Rhodoligotrophos appendicifer: one gene and its partners. The protein of the gene in region 4 interacts with the protein of the main gene of each other region in a pairwise test. Links are inferred from orthologs where the notes say so. Each region holds a gene or a part of one and is shown on either strand. Other genes may lie near its edges.

Evidence for each region.
Region 1: the proteins of rplL (region 4) and parC interact in binary tests that used the Escherichia coli proteins (3 or more experiments, as listed by UniProt). The link is inferred for Rhodoligotrophos appendicifer from one-to-one orthologs.
Region 2: the proteins of rplL (region 4) and obgE interact in binary tests that used the Escherichia coli proteins (3 or more experiments, as listed by UniProt). The link is inferred for Rhodoligotrophos appendicifer from one-to-one orthologs.
Region 3: the proteins of rplL (region 4) and dnaE interact in binary tests that used the Escherichia coli proteins (3 or more experiments, as listed by UniProt). The link is inferred for Rhodoligotrophos appendicifer from one-to-one orthologs.

Annotation. Positions count from the first base shown.
Region 1 is NZ_VHKL01000003.1:148,284-152,932, forward strand. What follows is about bases 1,181-4,123. They hold parC (DNA topoisomerase IV subunit A), read right to left. Parts: upstream 3,801-4,123; coding sequence 1,560-3,800; downstream 1,181-1,559. Other genes in these bases: FKM97_RS07585 (DMT family transporter), read left to right, coding at 1,181-1,556; FKM97_RS07595 (ribonuclease J), read right to left, coding at 3,976-4,123. Also shown: FKM97_RS07580 (arginyltransferase), read left to right, coding at 1-455; more of FKM97_RS07585, read left to right, coding at 672-1,180; more of FKM97_RS07595, read right to left, coding at 4,124-4,649. UniProt on the Escherichia coli protein: Topoisomerase IV is essential for chromosome segregation; it is the principal protein responsible for decatenating newly replicated chromosomes. It relaxes supercoiled DNA.
Region 2 is NZ_VHKL01000001.1:729,069-733,726, reverse strand. What follows is about bases 1,680-4,631. They hold obgE (GTPase ObgE), read right to left. Parts: upstream 3,705-4,631; coding sequence 2,655-3,704; downstream 1,680-2,654. Other genes in these bases: FKM97_RS03455 (TIGR03862 family flavoprotein), read left to right, coding at 3,753-4,631; proB (glutamate 5-kinase), read right to left, coding at 1,680-2,658. Outside these bases: FKM97_RS03475 (nicotinate-nucleotide adenylyltransferase), read right to left, coding at 1-235; FKM97_RS03470 (glutamate-5-semialdehyde dehydrogenase), read right to left, coding at 252-1,535; more of proB, read right to left, coding at 1,528-1,679; more of FKM97_RS03455, read left to right, coding at 4,632-4,658. UniProt on the Escherichia coli protein: An essential GTPase which binds GTP, GDP and possibly (p)ppGpp with moderate affinity, with high nucleotide exchange rates and a fairly low GTP hydrolysis rate.
Region 3 is NZ_VHKL01000007.1:74,457-80,174, forward strand. What follows is about bases 1,707-5,718. They hold dnaE (DNA polymerase III subunit alpha), read right to left. Parts: upstream 5,348-5,718; coding sequence 1,907-5,347; downstream 1,707-1,906. Other genes in these bases: FKM97_RS16125 (helix-turn-helix transcriptional regulator), read right to left, coding at 5,396-5,644. In the rest of the region: FKM97_RS16110 (MFS transporter), read right to left, coding at 1-1,086; FKM97_RS16115 (response regulator), read right to left, coding at 1,210-1,593. UniProt on the Escherichia coli protein: DNA polymerase III is a complex, multichain enzyme responsible for most of the replicative synthesis in bacteria. This DNA polymerase also exhibits 3' to 5' exonuclease activity. The alpha chain is the DNA polymerase catalytic subunit.
Region 4 is NZ_VHKL01000017.1:437-5,063, reverse strand. What follows is about bases 1-2,921. They hold rplL (50S ribosomal protein L7/L12), read right to left. Parts: upstream 1,688-2,921; coding sequence 1,313-1,687; downstream 1-1,312. Other genes in these bases: rplA (50S ribosomal protein L1), read right to left, coding at 2,681-2,921; rplJ (50S ribosomal protein L10), read right to left, coding at 1,740-2,258; rpoB (DNA-directed RNA polymerase subunit beta), read right to left, coding at 1-1,162. Outside these bases: more of rplA, read right to left, coding at 2,922-3,382; rplK (50S ribosomal protein L11), read right to left, coding at 3,387-3,815; transcription termination/antitermination protein NusG, read right to left, coding at 3,927-4,457; preprotein translocase subunit SecE, read right to left, coding at 4,476-4,627. UniProt on the Escherichia coli protein: The binding site for several of the GTPase factors involved in protein synthesis (IF-2, EF-Tu, EF-G and RF3). Is thus essential for accurate translation.

The DNA of each region.
Region 1 (4,649 bases), on a different replicon or contig from region 4:
TCGAAAGCCGCGCGACCTCAGAGCAATACTCGCTTTTCCGCCGCTACATCGACGACCGCCACGGCGAAGGCGGCATGGCGGAGATGACGGTTCTCGACTATGCCGCCATGGTCGAGGACAGTTTCGTAAACACCCACATAACGGAATATAGGCTCCGGCCGCGGATTCCGCTGGCTCCTCCGGATCCTCAGAAGGGCGAGCTCGTCGCCGCCGCCCTGACCGACCGCCTCGCTGACGGCCTGTCCATGATTTATTCCTTCTATGACAGCGACCATCGCTGGCGTAGCCTCGGCACCTTCATGATCCTCGATCACATCGAACGCGCGCGGAAGCTCGGTCTGCCATATGTTTATCTCGGCTATTGGGTCCCTGGCTCCGACAAGATGGCCTACAAGGCCCGCTTCCTGCCCCAGGAGCGTCTCACCCCGGATGGCTGGCGCCTGGCAGCCTCCTGACCATCCGTTCCTGGGTCTGAGATGCCCTCACCAGAAGGGCACCGACTGATCCCTGAGGAGTCCGAGGGGTTGTATTGAAGAGCTTCGCTCTATGATTTGACCCTTGGCCGTGAAAGCGCTCCTTTTCCAGACTTCGGTCAGTGCTTGCCATCCCGAGCCGCGCTGATTACACACGCCTAAGCGGTACTTTCGCTCCGCTCTTCTCATGCGGATACCATGGCATCCCTCGCCATCCCAATGTTGGATCATCGTCGCGGACTGCTGATCGGAGCGATCGGCGGCCTGATCATGACCTTCGATGCTCCGCTGCTGCGGCTGGCCCAGGTCGAGACCTTCACAGCGGTTTTCTGGCGCGGCCTCTTCGTTTTTATTGGTACTTTGCTGCTCTGGGCTTGGCTGCGTTACATTCAGCGTCGGCCCACGCCGTTGATCAACGGCCGCGACGGCATCGTCATCGCGCTTCTGCACTGCATCGCCAATGTTCTCTTCGTCTCTGCCATGTTCAACACGGCGGTGGCGAATGTGGTCTTTATTCTCGCCCTGAACCCACTGTTTGCGGCCCTGTTTTCCCTGGTGTGGCTGGGGGAGAGAATCACCTTGGCTACTTGGCTTGCCATGATCGCCGCGCTCATCGGCGTATCCATCATCGTTATGGGAGGCATCGAGTCAGGGAGCGTGAAGGGTGATGTTCTGGCCCTGGGCAGCGTCATGATGATCGGCTTCGGCCTGACATATGTCCGCCGCAGTGGCAAGGATCTGAGCCTGGCTCCCGGACCCGGCTCCCTCTTGGCAGCCTTGATCGCTTTGCCATTCGCGGCCACTCTCGCAATCCCTATGGAGAAGATAACCTTCCTGGCTCTGGACGGTTTGCTGGTGATGCCGCTGGCCTCCGCCTTGCTCATCGCCGGCGCCCGCTATCTATCGGCGCCCGAGGTCGCCATGTTCTTCCTGCTCGAGACCGTGCTTGCGCCGGTCTGGATCTGGCTGATGATCGGCGAAGTGCCGACCCTCAATACCATGATCGGCGGCGCCGTCATCCTAGTGAGCCTGATAGCTCACGCAGCCTATCGTCTGAGCCGGCCGCCGCCTCTGCCGCGCTGACGTTCAGCCGAAACGGTTGTTTCTTGGAAAGCCCTTGGGCGGCATCCGTCCGGCTTGCGCCCGGGCACCGATCCATTCCTGCATTTCGCTCACCGTCCAGATCCGACCAGACGTGTCCTTCCAGGTCAGTCCGGCCGCCAACGCGAAGACTTTCACATCCGCCAGCCCACCGTCGCGATAGCTTTGCAGCTTTACCCCGCGGCCGCGGCCCATCTCAGGCATTTCCGTCAACGGAAAGACGAGCAGCTTTCGGTTTTCGCCGATGACGGCCACATGATCGGCGCCTTCGCTGACGAAGCTGCACGCCTGTGCCTCCACCGGGGCGGAGACATTGAGCACCTGCTTGCCCTTGCGGGTGTTGGCGAGGACGTCGTCCTCCGGCACCAGAAAGCCGCGCCCGTCGGAGGCAGCCACCAGCAGCTTGCGGCCCGCGCGATGCACGAACAGCGCGACCACGTCGTCCACCGTGTCCATGTCGCAGATGAGCCGCAAGGGTTCGCCATGGCCGCGCCCGCCGGGCAGCTTGTCGGCGCCCAGCGTGAAGAACTTGCCCGACAGCGAGAAGGCCAGAAGCTTGTCCGTGGTCTCTGCGTGGAACATGAACTTGGCTTTGTCGCCTTCCTTGAAGGTGAGCGCCGAGGCATCTCCCAGATGGCCCTTCAGCGCCCGGATCCAGCCCTTCTCCGAGAGGACTACGGTGATCGGCTCCCGCTCGATCATGGCCTGGTCGAGATCCACATCCACGGTCGGCGCATTGGCGAACTGGGTCCGTCGGCGCCCAAGCGCCGTCTTGTTGCTGAACTTCGTACGGACTTCGCGGATCTCGTCCGAGATCTTGCTCCACTGCTTTTCATCAGAGGCGAGCAGCGCATCGAGCCCCGCCTGTTCATCCGAGAGCTCGGCATATTCGCGCCGGATCTCCATCTCCTCGAGCTTGCGCAGCGAGCGCAGCCGCATGTTGAGGATCGCCTCCGCTTGGTTGTCGGTCAGGCTGAAGGTGCGCATGAGCTCGGCCTTCGGCTCGTCCTCCTCGCGGATGATGCGGATCACCTCATCCAGGTTGAGATAGGCCACGAGATAGCCCGCCAGCATCTCGAGTCGCTTGGCGATTTGTTCCAACCGGTAGTTCGAGCGCCGGACCAGAACCTCTTTGCGATGGGCCAGCCAGTGCCTCAGCACGTCCGGCAGCGAGAGGACCTTCGGCACCCGACCGGCGGTCAGCACGTTCATGTTGAGCGAGATCCGCGCTTCGAGTTCCGTCAGCCGGAACATCTGCTCCATGAGCACGGTCGCATCCACCGATCGTGCCCTCGGCTCCAGCACCAGACGCACGTCTTCCGCCGATTCGTCGCGCACATCTACCAGCAACGGCAATTTGCGGGCATTGATGAGTTCTGCGATCTTCTCGACCAGCCTGCCCTTTTGCACCTGATAAGGCATCTCGGTGATGACGATCTGCCAGGTGCCGTGCTTGAGCTCCTCGATCTCCCATTTCGCCCGCACGCGGAAGCTACCGCGTCCGGTGACATAGGCCTGTTTGATCAGGGCCGGATCATCGACGATGATGCCGCCGGTTGGAAAGTCTGGTCCGGGCACCATCTCCACGATCTTCTCGATCGGCGCGGTTGGATGCTTGATTAGGTAAAGCGCCGCGTCACACAGCTCATGAGCGTTATGCGGCGGGATCGATGTCGCCATGCCCACGGCGATTCCGGAAGATCCATTGGCGAGCAGATTAGGGAATGCCCCCGGCAGTACGATCGGTTCGCTGTCTTCCCCGTCATAGGTGTCGCGGAAGTCGACGGTATCCTCATCCAGCCCGTCGAGCAGCGCCTGAGCGACCTCGGTGAGCCGGGCTTCGGTATAGCGCATGGCCGCCGGATTATCGCCGTCGATATTGCCGAAGTTTCCCTGCCCATCCACAAGCGGATACCGCACCGCGAAATCCTGGGCGAGGCGCACGAGCGCATCATAGACCGACTGGTCGCCATGGGGATGATAGCGGCCGATGACATCGCCGACGACGCGGGCGCATTTCTTGAACCCCTGCCCCGGGTCGAGTTTGAGCTGGCGCATCGCGAAGAGCAGCCGCCGATGCACAGGCTTAAGCCCGTCACGCACATCCGGCAGCGCCCGGTGCATGATGGTCGACAGCGCATAAGCGAGATAGCGCTCCTCCAGGGCGTCGCGAAGCTGGATCGGCTCCACCCCCTCGGGCGCCGCAGGCGGACTGAGTTCACTCATAGATCACCGGTCGATTGAAGCATTTCCCTTAATAGCAAAATCGATCGTCCGTTGCACCCTGTCAGAGGATGAGCTGACGGCAACTGCCGGGCGGCTGCCCCGTCGCGCTGGATCTATTCGGCTGGAGCCCCAACTTGACAGGAATGAGCACCGTTTACGTGTTCGGACTACACCCTTACATTCGATGCACGACCACTTGGCAGATGGGTTTCTTCCCCCAGCTCGCATTGACCGCCCGGCGCACGCTCTGGCTTACAATTTGCTCGATGGAGCTGTTGGCTTGTTTGCCGCGGCCGCGCGGCCGAGCATCGAGACCATCATCGATGGCATCCAGCACGATGTCCTCCATGGCCTCGCCATCCTGATCCACCACCGGCACCCCTTCCATGGCGATCTTGGCCTCCCCGACGAGCTTGCCCTTCTCGTTGAGCAGCAGTGAGATCATGATGACCCCGGCGAAGGACAGCTTGCGTCGTGCCTTGAGAGAATTGGCATCCGCCGGCACCAGGATCGTGCCATCGAGATGGATGCGACCGCTCTGCACCCGCCCCAGCAGCCGCGGCTCCGGCGCAAGCCGCATCATCTGCCCGTTCTCGACCACCTCGGCCTGCGGGACTCCGCGTGAGAGGGCAAACAGCTTGTGCTCTAACAGATGCCGCATCTCGCCATGCATGGGGATAACCATCTTGGGTTTCAGCCAGGAATACATGATGTCGAGCTCGCCGCGCCTGGGATGGCCGGTCACATGCACCAGCGCTTCCTCGCCGGTGATGACTTGAACGCCGCGCGCCGCCAGATTGTTCTCGATGGAGATCACCGCCTTCTCGTTGCCTGGGATCGTTTTGGAGG
Region 2 (4,658 bases), on a different replicon or contig from region 4:
GCAACGCCAGGGCCTTGGCGCGGGCCACTCGCTTTTCAAAATCATCGGTGTCGGCAGGGTCCTTCAGCGGATTTTGCGGCGAGACCATCCACCATAGCTGATGCAGATCGAGCTCCTTCAGGGCGGCGAGGCTCACAGCAAGATGGCCCGCATGAGCAGGATTGAACGACCCTCCGAACAGGCCGATGCGCATGGACGGATAGACGAGGGGAAATGGCAGGGGCAGCGCGCTCATGGGCGGAAGCGGCCGGTCACGGACGGATCTGACCGGTGCCCCGCACCACATATTTGAAGGTGGTCAGCTGTTCCAGCCCAACCGGTCCCCGCGCATGAAGGCGCCCCGTAGCGATGCCGATCTCCGCGCCCATGCCGAATTCTCCCCCGTCGGCGAACTGGGTGGAGGCATTATGCAGAACGATGGCGCTGTCAACCTCACGCAGGAAGCGCTCTGCCGTCTCGGCATCATCGGTGATGATTGATTCCGTATGCTGGGATCCGTAATGGCCGATATGGGAGATCGCCCCGCCGACCCCATCCACCACCTTCAGCGAAACGATCGCGTCGAGGTATTCGGTCGACCAGTCGGCTTCGCCCGCTCTTAGCACTCGCGGGTCGGCCGCCATGGCCAAAGGGCAGCCACGGACTTCGCAGCCGGCCTCGATCAATGCGCCGATCAGCGGCTTGAGTTGAGTGTCCGCACCTGCCTTGTCCACCAGTACGGTTTCCGCCGCTCCGCAAATCCCGGTGCGGCGCATCTTGGCATTGACCACGATGTCACGCGCCATGCGGGCATCTGCAGCCTTGTCGACATAGACATGGCAGAGCCCTTCCAAATGACTGAAAACGGGCACCCGGGCATCGAGCTGGACCCTTGCGACAAGGCTCTTCCCACCACGGGGAACGATGAGGTCGATGGCGCCATCAAGGCCCGCCAGCATCATGCCGACGGCGGCCCTGTCGGATGTCGGGACCAGTTGAATGGCTCCCTCCGGCAGGCCGGCCCTGGCCAAGCCGGATCGCAAGCAATCGGCAATGGCGGAGCTGCTTGCGAAACTATCCTTACCACCGCGCAGGATCACGGCGTTGCCTGCCTTCATGCACAAGGCTCCGGCATCTGCCGTCACGTTAGGCCGGCTCTCGTAGATCACGCCGATCACGCCGATGGGTGTGCGGATCCTCGAAATCGCCAGGCCGTTCGGTCTCGTCCATTCGGCGATGGCCTGGCCGACGGGATCAGGCAGGGCAGCGATGTCATCCAGCCCTGTCGCCATGGCTTCTATGCGATCGGGTGTCAGGATCAGGCGATCGATGAACGACGCGGCGAGATCGCTCTCCTTCGCGCGCCGGACATCGCCCTCGTTTTCCGCAATAATCTTTGATGAGCCGCTGCGAATGGCTTCCGCCATGAAGCGGAGGGCATCGTTCTTCTGCGGGGTGGTGGCGGTCGCCAAAGTCCGGGCGGCGGAGCGTGCCGTCTGGCCGATCTCCCGCATCGTCCTCTCGAGACCGAAGACCTGATCGGTCGTCTCAGCCAGGCTCATGATGAAAACTCCCGATCACCACCAGATCGTCCCGATGAATCATTTCATCCCGCCCGCGCCAGCCAAGCCGTTCCTCGAAATCGCTGCTGCGGAGGCCGGCGATCCGTTCCGCATCGCTTTTGTCATACGCGACAAGTCCACGCGCGATCTCGCCGCCCGTCAGCGTCATGACGCTCACCGTGTCGCCACGGGAAAACACTCCCTCGATCCGTCGGACGCCCGATGGCAGGAGGCTGCGGCCGGCGAGGAGCGCCTTGACTGCGCCATCATCGACGACAAGGCGGCCAACAGGCTCCAAGGCGCCCGCAATCCAGCGCTTGCGAGAGGCGATGGGCGTGGCTTTGGGCCGGAACCAGGTGCAGTTGCCCCCTTCCGATATCCGTTTCAAGGGATGTAGTTCGCGACCGGAGGCAATCACCATGTGAGCGCCTGCCCCGATGGCGATGCGCGCGGCCTCGATCTTTGTGATCATGCCGCCGGAGCCAACACCGCTCACAGGCTTGCCTGCCATGGCGGCGATTTCCGGCGTGATGTCGAGAACTTCCGGGATCAGCTTCGCCTCCGGCGAGCCTGGTGGCGCTGTATAGAGACCGTCGATGTCCGACAGCAATACAAGGCAATCCGCCGAAATCATGCTGCTCACGCGCGCCGCCAGGCGGTCATTGTCGCCGTAACGGATCTCCGAGGTGGCCACCGTATCGTTCTCGTTGATCACCGGCACCGCGCCTTCGCGGAGCAGGGTCGTCAGGGTCGAGCGCGCGTTGAGATAGCGGCGCCGTTCCTCCGTATCATAGAGCGTCAGGAGGATCTGCGCCGCGACGAGATTGTCGGCGCCCAATATCTGCTGATAGGCGTGGGCCAAGGCGATCTGGCCGACGGCGGCTGCCGCCTGGCTTTCGTCGAGTTTCAGCGGTCCCGGTGCCCAACCCAGTGTCCGTCGCCCAAGGGCAATGGCGCCGGATGACACGATGACGATTTCGGTCCCGCCCGTCCGGAGGTGGGACAGGTCAGCCACCAGGCTTGCAAGCCAGTCGCGGTTGATCTGACCGTCGCCATTGACCAGCAGCGCCGAGCCGATCTTCACGACCAGCCGGCGTGCGAGCTCGAGCCGTTTCATGGATGCCAGCCTTTGGGCTCGGTGACCGGGCCCGCCTGAGGCTCCGCGAGGGTCTTCTTGTTCGCGCTGATGACCCGAAACAATTCACGCATCGCCGCCTGGACACCGATACTGGCCGCACCCGACAGCAGCAGCACCGGCTTGCCGAGTCCTGCGCTCATTTCGGCCCGCTTGGATTCGATTTCCTCAGCGGTCAAGGCATCAACTTTGTTCAACGCGATGATCTCGGGCTTCTCGGTCAGCCCGTGGCCGTAAAGCTCAAGCTCCGAGCGAACGGTTCGATAGGCCTGTTCCGGGTCCTCATGCGTGGCATCGATCAGATGCAGGAGCACGGCACAGCGTTCCACATGGCTCAGGAAGCGGTGCCCCAGACCAACGCCTTCATGAGCGCCTTCGATCAACCCCGGAATATCGGCGAGAACGAATTCATGGGTGTCGATCCTCACCACACCCAAAATCGGTGACAGCGTCGTGAAGGGATAGTCCGCGATCTTGGGCTTTGCTGCCGTCACCGCGGCCAGCATGGTCGACTTGCCGGCGTTGGGGAGGCCGACGAGGCCCGCATCGGCGATCAGCTTCAGCTGCAGCCAGATCCACCGCTCCTCACCGGCCAAACCCGGATTGGCGCGACGTGGAGCCCGATTGGTCGAGGACTTGAAGTGCGTATTGCCGAAACCGCCGTTTCCACCCCTGGCCAGGCAAACGCGCTGGCCAACTTCGGTCAGGTCTGCGATCAAGGTCTCTTCGTCGCTCTCATAGATCTGGGTCCCGACGGGGACCTTGAGGGTCGCGTCATCGCCGGAGGGACCGGTCCGGTTCTGGCCCATTCCGTTGGTCCCGCGCTCAGCCTTGAAATGTTGCTGATAGCGGTAGTCGATCAGGGTGTTCAGCCCGTCGACTGCCTCGACCCAGACATCGCCGCCGCGCCCCCCGTCTCCACCGTTGGGCCCGCCATACTCGATAAATTTCTCGCGTCGGAAGCTGACGCTGCCGTTGCCGCCATCGCCGGAGCGAATATAGATCTTGGCGCGATCAAGGAACTTCATGACGGCGGTCTTTAGCCGGTTTGTAAGGCGGAGCAAAGGAAATGCCGCATGGACATTGATGTTGCGATCATCGGCGGAGGGCCCGCAGGGCTCATGGCCGCCGATGTGCTCAGCAAAGAGGGGCTGTCAGTGACGGTCTTCGAGCGGATGCCTTCGGTGGGGAGAAAACTCCTCATGGCAGGCCGCGGCGGGCTCAACCTGACCCATAGCGAGGACATCGGCCGCTTTTTGAGCCGATTTCCCGAGATGCCCCCGCTTCTCGGCGATGCCCTTCAGGCTTTTCCGCCAGACGCTCTGCGGGCGTGGGCAGACGCCTTGGGACAGGACACTTTCGTGGGATCGAGCGGACGGGTCTTTCCGCGCGCCATGAAAGCCTCGCCGCTGCTGAGACAATGGCTTCGAGACCTCGATCGTCAGGGCGTCCAGTTTCGCCTGCGCCATCGCTGGGCCGGATGGACGCCGGACGGCGCCCTGAGCTTCCACGGACCGGCGGACGCACTTCTTCACGTTCGGCCAGCCGTCACGCTGCTGGCACTGGGCGGGGCAAGTTGGCCCCGACTCGGATCCGATGGCGGATGGGTAGACCTGCTCGAGCCCAAGGACGTGCTGATCAGCCCCCTGCGCCCGGCCAATTGCGGCTTCACCGTCGCGTGGACGAGCCGCTTCCGGGACCGCTTCGCCGGCCAGCCTCTGAAACGCATCGCGCTCAGCTTCGGGGATCAGCGCATGGTGGGCGAGGCCATGGTCACCGGCTACGGCATCGAGGGGGGTGCGGTCTATGCCTTGTCCGCTGGGCTGCGCGAGATGCTGCACCGGAACGGCACCGCCGAACTCATCATCGATCTGCGTCCCGATCTCAGCCTCGAACAGTTGACCGAGCGGCTCGGCAAAAGCCGGAAGGGCGAATCGCAGTCAAACATCCTGAGAAAGGCGGCCCGGTTAAGCCCACTCGCC
Region 3 (5,718 bases), on a different replicon or contig from region 4:
GGCAAGATAGATGGGAAATCCGACGGCTCCGAGGGCACTCATAATCCCGCCGACAAGGACAGGCCCGACCACCGATCCACACCCGTAAATCAACACCAGCTTTCCGCTGGCGCCCAGGATCTGGTCAGCGTCCAAATTGTCGTTGGCATGAGCCAGGGCTACCGAATAGAGCGGAAGCGCAAGGGCTCCGAACAGGCAGAAAATCGTGATCAGCAGCGTTTTCGACAGACCTGCGGCAGGCACACAGCCGATTGCCAGCAGTGCAGCTGCAAATGCCAGAAGAGTTAAAATGCTGCGTCGGTCATGACGGTCAGAGAACAGTCCAATCGGATACTGGGAAAGAATGACACCGAGAGGTGGAAGGGCCATGAGAATCGAGACCTCCGCCACAGTCAGGCCCGCCAGTGTTCCATAGACGGCGCCCATCGTAAAGAACGCCGACTGTCCCAATCCATTGGCGAATGCACACACCACAGCAAGGGGCGATCGGCTGTAAATCTCGCGAATTTTCACCCCCCGAGGCCGAGTTATATCCGGCGCCGTCAGTTGAACCAGCGCCATGGGGACCATGGCAAGTGACACCGTGCAGGAAACCAGGACGAAAAGAACAAAGCCCCCAGGGCTCGCAGCATTCAGCAAAAACTGACCAAACCCCATGCAGGAATAGGTGATGATCATATAAACGGACAACAAGCGGCCTCGATCCTGATTGGTCGAAACCGCATTCAGCCAGCTTTCGGCAACGATAAACAACCCGGACAGGCAGAAGCCCAGAATTACCCGCATGATCCCCCACCAGTAAGGATCAACAAATACCGGGAACGCCAGGGCAGCAGTGGAGGCTACCGAGGCAAGCGCCGAGAAAACCCTAATGTGACCAACATAGGAAACAAGTTTTGGGGTAATGACCGACCCAATAAGCAGGCCTACGGAATAGGCTGCCATTATAATGCCCGTCACTCCCGGCGTGAAATCCTCCATCGCGGCCCGCACCCCGAGCAGCGTTCCTTGTAGGCCGTTGCCGAGTGAGAGCAGCGCTACACCGACGAGCAAAGCCCAAACAGATCGCACACCATCCAGAAACATCAAGCGTCCCCGCGGTCATTTTTCCGGTCCATGCGGATTCTGTATGTTGCGGCATGAGCATAAGCTTGGACGGAAACGACGCCCTTGTTTGCACTGACGTCTAAACGGCTCGCAGAGCTTTCATTAAGCGGCCTCGTCGCGTCCAGCGACCCCAACCTGACGAAGCTTGAAGTCCAGGATATCGGCATCAAATGGCTCGATCAGGCACTCCGATGCTCCCTCCCAAATGGCCTGACTTATTGAGCTTGCAGAAGTCTGCTCTGCGCAAATCAGCACCACCGGCTTTGATCCTAACCTGGCACGTCGCAGCCGCTGCAGAAAGGCCACGCTGTTCATGGTCCCCATGGTGTCAGGCATCATAATAACGTCGGGCATCCGGTTTCTGCAAAGAGCCAGTGCTTCCTCAGGGCTTTGAGCACTCTGGATCTCGAACCCATAGGAGTTCAGCAGGACCGCAAGGTGGTTACGATCCGTCGCTGGGCCCGCAATGATCAGGCAATGGGTCATTCGTTTTCGCTCCGAGCCTCCGCTGCACCGACACAATCGGGCTACGGATCTCCTGCATAAGTCCTAGGGAGCGGGGCTTTAATGAAAGGTTAACAGGATATCCACAGGCTCTAAGCAGAAAAAATGCAAGAAATAACAAATGGTTATATGAATGTGGCCGCCACCGGGGAAAAGACAATTGTGGAAAAGTTGGGGCATAACCGCCCCTCGTCTTCGGCGACTCAGTACCCTGAACGGGAAAACAATCAGGCTCCAGGCAAGATGAGAGGCAAGGCGGCCACCTTTGCCCGGAGCATCCTGGCAAAAGTTCCCTCTACAAATCCTGCACGTCCAATACGTCCGGAATCGCCTTGATGGCGGCTTTGATCTGTGGAGTGATCGTGAACTTGTTGCCGAGAACCATCTCGACCTCGCGTGAGCTCCCCAGCAACATTTTCAGTCTTACCGGAGAGCGACCGCCGTTGCCCAGGCGAGCTGCGAGGCTTTCGATTGAAACCGTTTCTCGGACGGAAATCGTCAGGCCAGATGTTATAGCCTGTGCCGAGCGTTCCAGCGGCTCCACAGAATGAAGCCGTAGCCGTGTCTCCTCACCCTCAACATCGGCTTCCACTCTTAGGATTACAGCATTTCCAGGTTCGAGCATCTCTCGGATCATAACCAGCTGATCGGCAAACACCACTGCTTCGAACTGCCCCGTTGGATCTGAGAAACCCACAAACGCAAACCTGTTTCCGCTCTTAGAGCGTCGTTCTTGGCGGTGCGTCACCGTGCCCGCGAGACGCCCAGCTGTGGCACCCTTGCTTTTTGCCTTTTCTGAGAAGACCGCCCAACTTTCCACGCCGATTTTTGCAAGAGGAGCCATGTAATCGTCGAGTGGATGCCCTGAAAGGTAGAAGCCAACGGCTTCGAATTCCTGTGCCAGTTGCTCCATTGGCAGCCAGGATTCAATATGCGGCAGCGGTACATCGGTCGCTGCATGACCTGCACCAGAAAAAAGGTCAACCTGCCCAGATGCAGCATCTTGTGCGGTTCGGTCGGCCATAGACATAATCGCGTCCAAGCCAGCAAGGAGCTGAGCTCGGTTGGGATTGAATTCACTCAGAGCACCGGCTCTGATCATATTCTCCAGGGCTCGCTTGGTAACGACCCGTGGATCGATGCGTCGCACAAAATCCGTAAGGCTGACGAATGGTCCGCCCTCTTCCCGTAATCTCATAATGTGCTCGACAACACCCTTTCCAACATTCTTGAGGGCTGCCATCGAGTAGTGAATTCGGCCTTCCTCAACAACGAAATCAATTTCCGAGTGATTCACAGAAGGTGGATCGATCTTAACCTTGAGTCTCTGGGCCTCTCGACGGAAGAGGTAGAGCTTATCGGTGTTCCCGCTGTCCAGCGTCATCGACGCGGCGAGGAATTCGACAGGATAGTTACACTTCAAATAGGCCGTCTGATAGGCTATGAGCCCATAACAGGCGGAGTGAGATTTATTGAACCCGTATCCGGCAAATTTCGCCACAAGCTCGAAAATGAACTCGGCCTGAGGTTTGTCCACTCCCTTCGACACCGCGCCCTCGACGAAGCGGACTTTCTGTTGGTCCATCTCGGACTTGATTTTCTTGCCCATCGCCCTGCGCAGGAGGTCAGCTTCACCCAATGAATAACCCGAAAGGACTTGGGCGATTTGCATCACCTGTTCCTGGTAGATGATCACTCCGTAAGTATCCGCGGTGATTGGTGTGACCGCCTCGTGCAGAAATTCAGGCGCCTCCTCGCCGTGCTTGGCGGCCAAATATTTGGGAATGTTGTCCATGGGACCAGGACGATACAACGCAACCAGCGCTATGATATCTTCCAAAACAGTCGGCAGGGCCTTTCGGAGAAGGTCCTTAAATCCCGAGCTTTCCAACTGGAAGACCCCAACTGTGTCCCCGTGGGACAGCATTTGGTAAGTCTTCGCGTCATCATAGGCGATTTTATCGAGGTCGAAACGAGGCTCTCGGCGCCGGATCAAGGCGCAAGCCTTCTGTAAAACAGTAAGTGTTTTGAGGCCGAGGAAATCGAACTTCACCAACCCGGCCTGTTCGACCCACTTCATGTTGAACTGGGTGACCTGCATATCAGACCGTGGATCACGGTAGAGTGGCACAAGCTCATGCAGAGGGCGGTCGCCTATTACAACACCGGCAGCATGGGTTGAGGCATGGCGGTAAAGCCCCTCCAGCTTCAGCCCCATTTCGAGCATCGTCCGCGTCGTCTCGTCCTTATCACGCTCCTCCTGTAACCTCGCTTCGCCATCAATTGCCTGGCGCAGCGTAACCGGATTGGCGGGATTGTTCGGAATGAGCTTGCAGAGACGATCCACTTGCCCATAGGGCATCTGCAACACTCGGCCTACGTCACGACACACAGCCCGAGCCTGCAGCTTTCCAAATGTAATGATCTGAGCGACCTGCTCGCGGCCATATTTTTTCTGAACGTAGTCGATAACTTCGTCACGGCGTTCCTGACAGAAATCGATGTCAAAATCCGGCATCGACACACGCTCAGGATTGAGAAAGCGTTCGAAAAGCAGATTGAATTGCAGAGGATCCAAATCGGTAATTGTCAGAGCCCATGCCACAACTGATCCAGCGCCGGAACCGCGACCTGGTCCGACCGGAATGTCCTGAGCCTTGGACCACTTGATGAAGTCCGCGACAATCAGGAAATAGCCGGGGAACTGCATCCCTACGATGACGTCGAGTTCAAACTCTAGCCGGTCCCAATACTCTTTCTCTTCATGGCCCGCAGCCAGGCCCCGCGTAGCTAAGCGCGCTCGCAGGCCTTCGCGGGCTTGAACCTTAAGCTCATCCCCTTCATTCGTGGAGTACCGCGGAAGAATGGGTTCGCGGCCCCTTGGCCGGAACGAACAACGACGCGCAACTTCAACAGTATTTGCGACCGCCTCCGGAAGGTCAGCGAAGAGCGCGGCCATTTCGGAGGAAGATTTAAAGAAATGTTCCGGGGTGAGACGGCGTCGATCCTCAGCCGCCACCACAGATCCTTCGGCTATGCAGATCAGGGCGTCATGCGCCGGTGCGTCCTCGGGAACAGCAAAATAGGGCTCGTTTGTTGCCACAAGCGGTAGATCCAAGGCATAGGCGAGCTCCACCAATGGAACCTCAGTCGCCCTTTCCTCTTCCATTCCGTGGCGCTGCAATTCCACGTATAGTCGATCGTTGAAGATTTCCTTTAGATGCTCCAACCGAGCTCGCGCCTGCGCATCATCGCCGCTCAGTAGAGGCTCATTGATTACTCCCTTAGGGCCCCCAGTGAGGCAGATCAGACCTTCCTGGTGAGCAGCTACAAGTGCGAATTTCACGTGAGCGCCTTGCGCATCCGGAGTGTCGAGAAATGCACGGCTCGATAGCGCCATCAGATTCTGATAGCCTTTTGCATCCTTGGCGATTAACGCAATGACTGGCAGGCGTTTTGGCAGTCCGGCAGCCCGGATCGGGCGTTCGCCAGCATCTTCAAAATCAACACTCAGGGTAATGCCGATGATCGGCTGGACTCCCATCCCTGCCATCGATTCTGAAAACTCGAGAGCGCCGAATAAGTTATTGGTGTCCGTCAGCACCAGCGCAGGCATCCTGTGCTTCTTGCACAGCGACGACAGCTGCTTCACGGGTAGAGCGCCCTCCAAAAGCGAATAGGCTGAGTGTGAGCGCAGGTGAACGAAGGGGACGGGGCTAGTTGTATTGCTGGTCATTCCCTAGTCTATCGCAGACCTACGACGACGTAACAACGGAACCTGCAGTTATTCACGGGCAAGTGGCACGTGGCGAAGGCGGACCCCTGGGCCAGCGGCATCCGCCGGAATAAACAACACGCCAGCCAATTCCAAGGCAGACAGGATCTGAGCCAAGGTCGAACGATGAAAATCGTGACGACCTTTCTCAAAGTCCCTAATGGTGCCGCGGGACAGTCCCGCCCGCTCTGCGAGATCCTCCTGCGTCCAATCGAGAAGGCCCCGAGCGGCCCGGCATTGTTCCGCCGTAAGCATCATGAGAAAACTTGCGCATTATGATCACTTTCGATCATAATGCTTAGATGCCGCGGGCCTGCCGGTCTGTCAAGGTG
Region 4 (4,627 bases):
TTTCACGCGTCGGCGGCTCGCCTGGGCGCATCACCCGGTAGATCTCCAGCAGAGCTTGCTCGTAGGATTCGACCTTATCCGCCTTTAAGGTATTGCGAATATAGGCACCCGTGGTGATGTGGTCGATATCCAGGATGCGCAATGCATCATATCCCACCTCGGCCAGCTTCTTCAGCATTGCCTCAGAGATCTCATCTCCTGCCTCGGCGTAGATCTCACCAGTCTCAGGATTGACAAGCTCGTCAGCTACATAGTTCCCGTACAGATCCTCATCGCGAACGAGCAGCTCAGTGAGGCCTTCTTCCGCCAGCTTCCTTGCAAGCCTGGGCGTCACCTTGCGCCCAGCTTCCACCGCAACCTCGCCCGTCGCCGCATTGATCAGATCCCGCTCGGGCTTTGCACCCCGATAACGAGCCGGATCGAACGGCGTCCGCCAGCCGTCATTTGCCCGTGTGTAGGTCACCGTATTGTAGAAATAGTGCAGGATCTCTTCGCCATCGAGACCAAGAGCATAGAAGAGCGTCGTCACCGGGAGCTTGCGGCGCCTGTCGATGCGGACGAAGACAACGTCCTTCGCGTCGAACTCGAAGTCGAGCCACGATCCACGATAGGGGATGATGCGACCCGCAAACAGCAGCTTGCCGCTGGAATGCGTCTTGCCACGATCATGATCAAAAAAGACGCCAGGTGACCGGTGCATCTGTGAAACGATAACACGTTCGGTACCGTTGACCACGAAGGTACCGTTATCGGTCATGAGCGGCATGTCGCCCATGTAGACATCCTGTTCCTTGATGTCTTTGACGGATTTAGCGCCCGTCTCGTCATCCAGCTCAAATACGATCAGACGCAAGGTAACCTTCAGCGGTGCCGCAAAGGTCATTCCTCGCTGCTGGCACTCCTCAACGTCATATTTCGGCAGCTCGAATTCGTAACGGACGAATTCGAGCATCGCCTGGCCTGAGAAATCGCTGATCGGGAAAACCGACTTGAAAACAGTCTGCAGCCCGTTATCCTCACGACCACCCTTTGGTTCTTCAACCTGTAGGAACTGGCGGTAAGACTCTTTCTGAACCTCGATGAGGTTCGGCATCTCCGCGACTTCGTGCATACGACCGAAAAACTTGCGGACCCGCCTGCGACCGGCAAAAGTCTGAGTCATCTTTGCTCCTTCGTGAGAAGCGTCTGTCAACGCTTTAAACGGCTTTCCAGGCAGCCTACAACGGCGGCTGCCTGGAAAACCGTTATCCAACCCATTTCTGACCATCCGCCGGGATGAGGCGAAGCCTCAGCCCCGACGGACAGCTCGACACTATTTAAGCTCGACAGTGGCGCCAGCCTCTTCCAGCTTCTTCTTAAGGTCTTCGCCCTCGGCCTTCGTAACGCCTTCCTTGACGTTCTTAGGCGCGCCTTCGACCAGGTCCTTAGCCTCCTTCAGACCGAGCGCGGTGATTTCGCGAACCACCTTAATCACGTTGATCTTCTTTTCGCCAGCTGCGGTAAGAACAACGTTGAACTCAGTCTGCTCTTCAACAGGAGCGGCAGCGGCACCACCACCGGCAGCAGCAACCGCCACCGGAGCAGCGGCAGAAACGCCCCACTTCTCCTCGAGCATCTTCGACAGCTCGGCAGCTTCAAGAACCGTCAGGCTCGAGAGCTCCTCAACAATCTTCGACAGATCAGTCATTGGTTTCTCTTTCTCTCAATCAGTTCGAACCGGATCACATGCATGGAGGCCGTCAAGCGGCCTCACTCTTGGTGGCATAAGCGTTGAGAACCCGTGCCAGCTGAGCAGCCGGCGCTTGGACCACGCCCGCAATGCGGGTGGCGGGGGTCTGAATCATGCCAACCAGCCTGCCTCTCAACTCGTCGAGAGACGGCAGTTCAGCCAGCGCCTTCACACCATCGGGATCGAGAACCCTCGCTCCCATGGCGCCGCCAAGAATAACGAGTTTTTCGTTTGTCTTGGCATAGGCGATCAACGCTTTCGGCGCCGAAATCGGATCAGGCGAATAAGCCACGGCTGTCGGACCCTTAAAAAGATCCTTTATGCCTTCCGAGTCGGTACCATCAAGAGCAAGCTTCACCAGACGATTCTTGGCGACCTTCAAGGACCCCCCCACCGCAGCCATCTGGCGACGCAGAGTATTCATCTGCGGCACCGTCAAGCCTTGATAGCCAACCACGACAACGACGCCGGTGGTCAGGAACACCTGGTTGAGCGTTGTGATGAGCTCTTGCTTTTCAGCTCTCTCCACTTGCTCTCTCCTCGCGTGCGCTTTTGCCCTGAGATTCAGGGCGTTGCGCTTCCACACTAGCCATCGGCACTAAGGCCACCATGCACGAAGGCAGGTGCCATCTCCAATGGCGCTCACTGCCTGTCCGCAGCCAGATGCTCCGAGGAGCAAAGGACGCGATCTCGAGGTTCGAACCAACTGATGCTAAGGATAACCTCTATTTGGGAGACTATCCGCCATCAATCAACCCACTCCCCGTCTCATGCCGGCTGGACTATTAAGCAAACATTCGCATGCTTGCGCCGGCAGTCTCGGACAGGTCTTCTAGACCGGTTTGGCTGGGTGGATCGCCTTCGATACCCTCTGGCCAAACCAAACGCATAAGCAGACCGGCTGCTTTTGCCGGTCTGCTTATGCGAATCTCGTAATGCGATGACGACCTTTTACGCCGGGTTGCTCACGCTCGCAAGGTCTACCTTCAACCCAGGCCCCATTGTTGAGCTCAAGGACACCTTTTTAAGGTAAGTGCCTTTGGCGCCGGCGGGCTTCGCCTTCACCACGGCATCGACGAAGGCACGGATATTACCGGCTAAAGCATCCTCGGTGAAGCTCGCCTTTCCCACACCGCCGTGAATGATCCCGGCCTTCTCGACCTTGAATTCTACAGCACCACCCTTTGCAGCCTTCACGGCACCCGCCACGTCAGGCGTAACGGTGCCGACCTTCGGGTTCGGCATCATGCCACGCGGGCCGAGGACTTTGCCCAGGCGCCCCACTAAGGGCATCATATCAGGGGTTGCAATACAACGGTCGAAGTCGATGTTTCCTGCCTGCACGCTTTCAACCAAATCTTCAGCGCCAACGACGTCCGCCCCCGCAGCCTTGGCCTGTTCAGCTTTGTCGCCGCGAGCGAACACTGCCACTCGCACGGTGCGGCCAGAACCATTCGGGAGTTGGCAGACGCCACGGACCATCTGGTCCGCATGACGTGGATCGACACCGAGATTGAGTGAAATCTCGATCGTCTCGTCGAACTTCGCCTTCGCCCGTTCCTTCAACATCTTGAGGGCTTCGTCCAAGACATAAGCCTTTTCAGGATTAATGCCCTCGTTGACCTTCGCGATGCGCTTTGCAATCTTGGCCATATGATTACTCCGTCACCGAGAGGCCCATCGACCGGGCAGAACCGGCGATGATTTTCGAAGCTTGGTCAATGTCGCGTGCATTTAGATCTTTGAGCTTCGCCTTGGCGATGTCACGGACCTGATCCATGGTCACCGAGCCGACACTTGCTTTGCCAGGCTCCTTTGATCCCTTGGAAATCTTTGCGGCTTGGCGCAGCAGATAGCTGGCCGGCGGCGTCTTGATCTCAAAGGTGAAGGACTTGTCCTGAAACACGGTTATGACGGTCGGGCATGGCGCCCCCTTATCCAGCTCCTGCGTGGCGGCATTAAATGCCTTGCAGAACTCCATGATATTCAAACCACGCTGACCAAGAGCCGGTCCAATCGGTGGCGAGGGCGTCGCTGATGCTGCAGGTACCTGCAGCTTGATATAACCAGTAATCTTTTTTGCCATTCTATCCTCGTTGCCGGCCCATGCCGGCTCTGGTTTGAGGGTGGTGGTGCGGCTTTAATGGACATTTGCAGGCTGACAAATGTACCGGCCTCCCACCGCTATTCGGACAGGTCAGACCTTCTCCACCTGCCCAAATTCCAGCTCGACCGGCGTCGGTCGGCCGAAAATCGATACGGCTACCTTGAGCCGGGAGCGCTCCTCGTCAACTTCCTCGACAAGGCCATTGAATGAGGCAAAAGGACCATCGGCCACCTTGACCTGCTCGCCGATTTCGAAAGTGATCGACGGCCGTGGACGCTCCACACCCTCCTTTACCTGATAAAGGATGCGTTCGGCCTCGGCATTGGAGATCGGGATCGGCTTGTTGTCTGAACCCAGGAACCCCGTCACCTTCGGCGTATTCTTAATCAGATGGTAGCCCTGATCAGTCATTTCCATCCGAACCAGGACGTAGCCCGGGAAAAAACGTCGTTCACTCGTTACCTTTCGACCGCGCCGGACCTCGACGACCTCCTCGGTCGGCACCATGATCTCGTCGATCAGATGAGCCAGTCCTTGCTGTGCCGCCTGCTCCTTCAGCGACTCAGCCACTTTCTTCTCGAAATTCGAGTAAGTGTGAACGATGTACCAGCGCTTCGCCATTGTCTCTCGTTCCGCCGCTTACGCTCTGATGCCCAAAATGTAGCTCACGGCAAAGCTTAAAGCTTCGTCCACAATCAGGAAGAAAATAGAAGCGAAGACCACCATAATCATCACCATAACGGTCGTAATCATGGTCTCTTTCCGTGACGGCCAGGTCACCTTTGCCATTT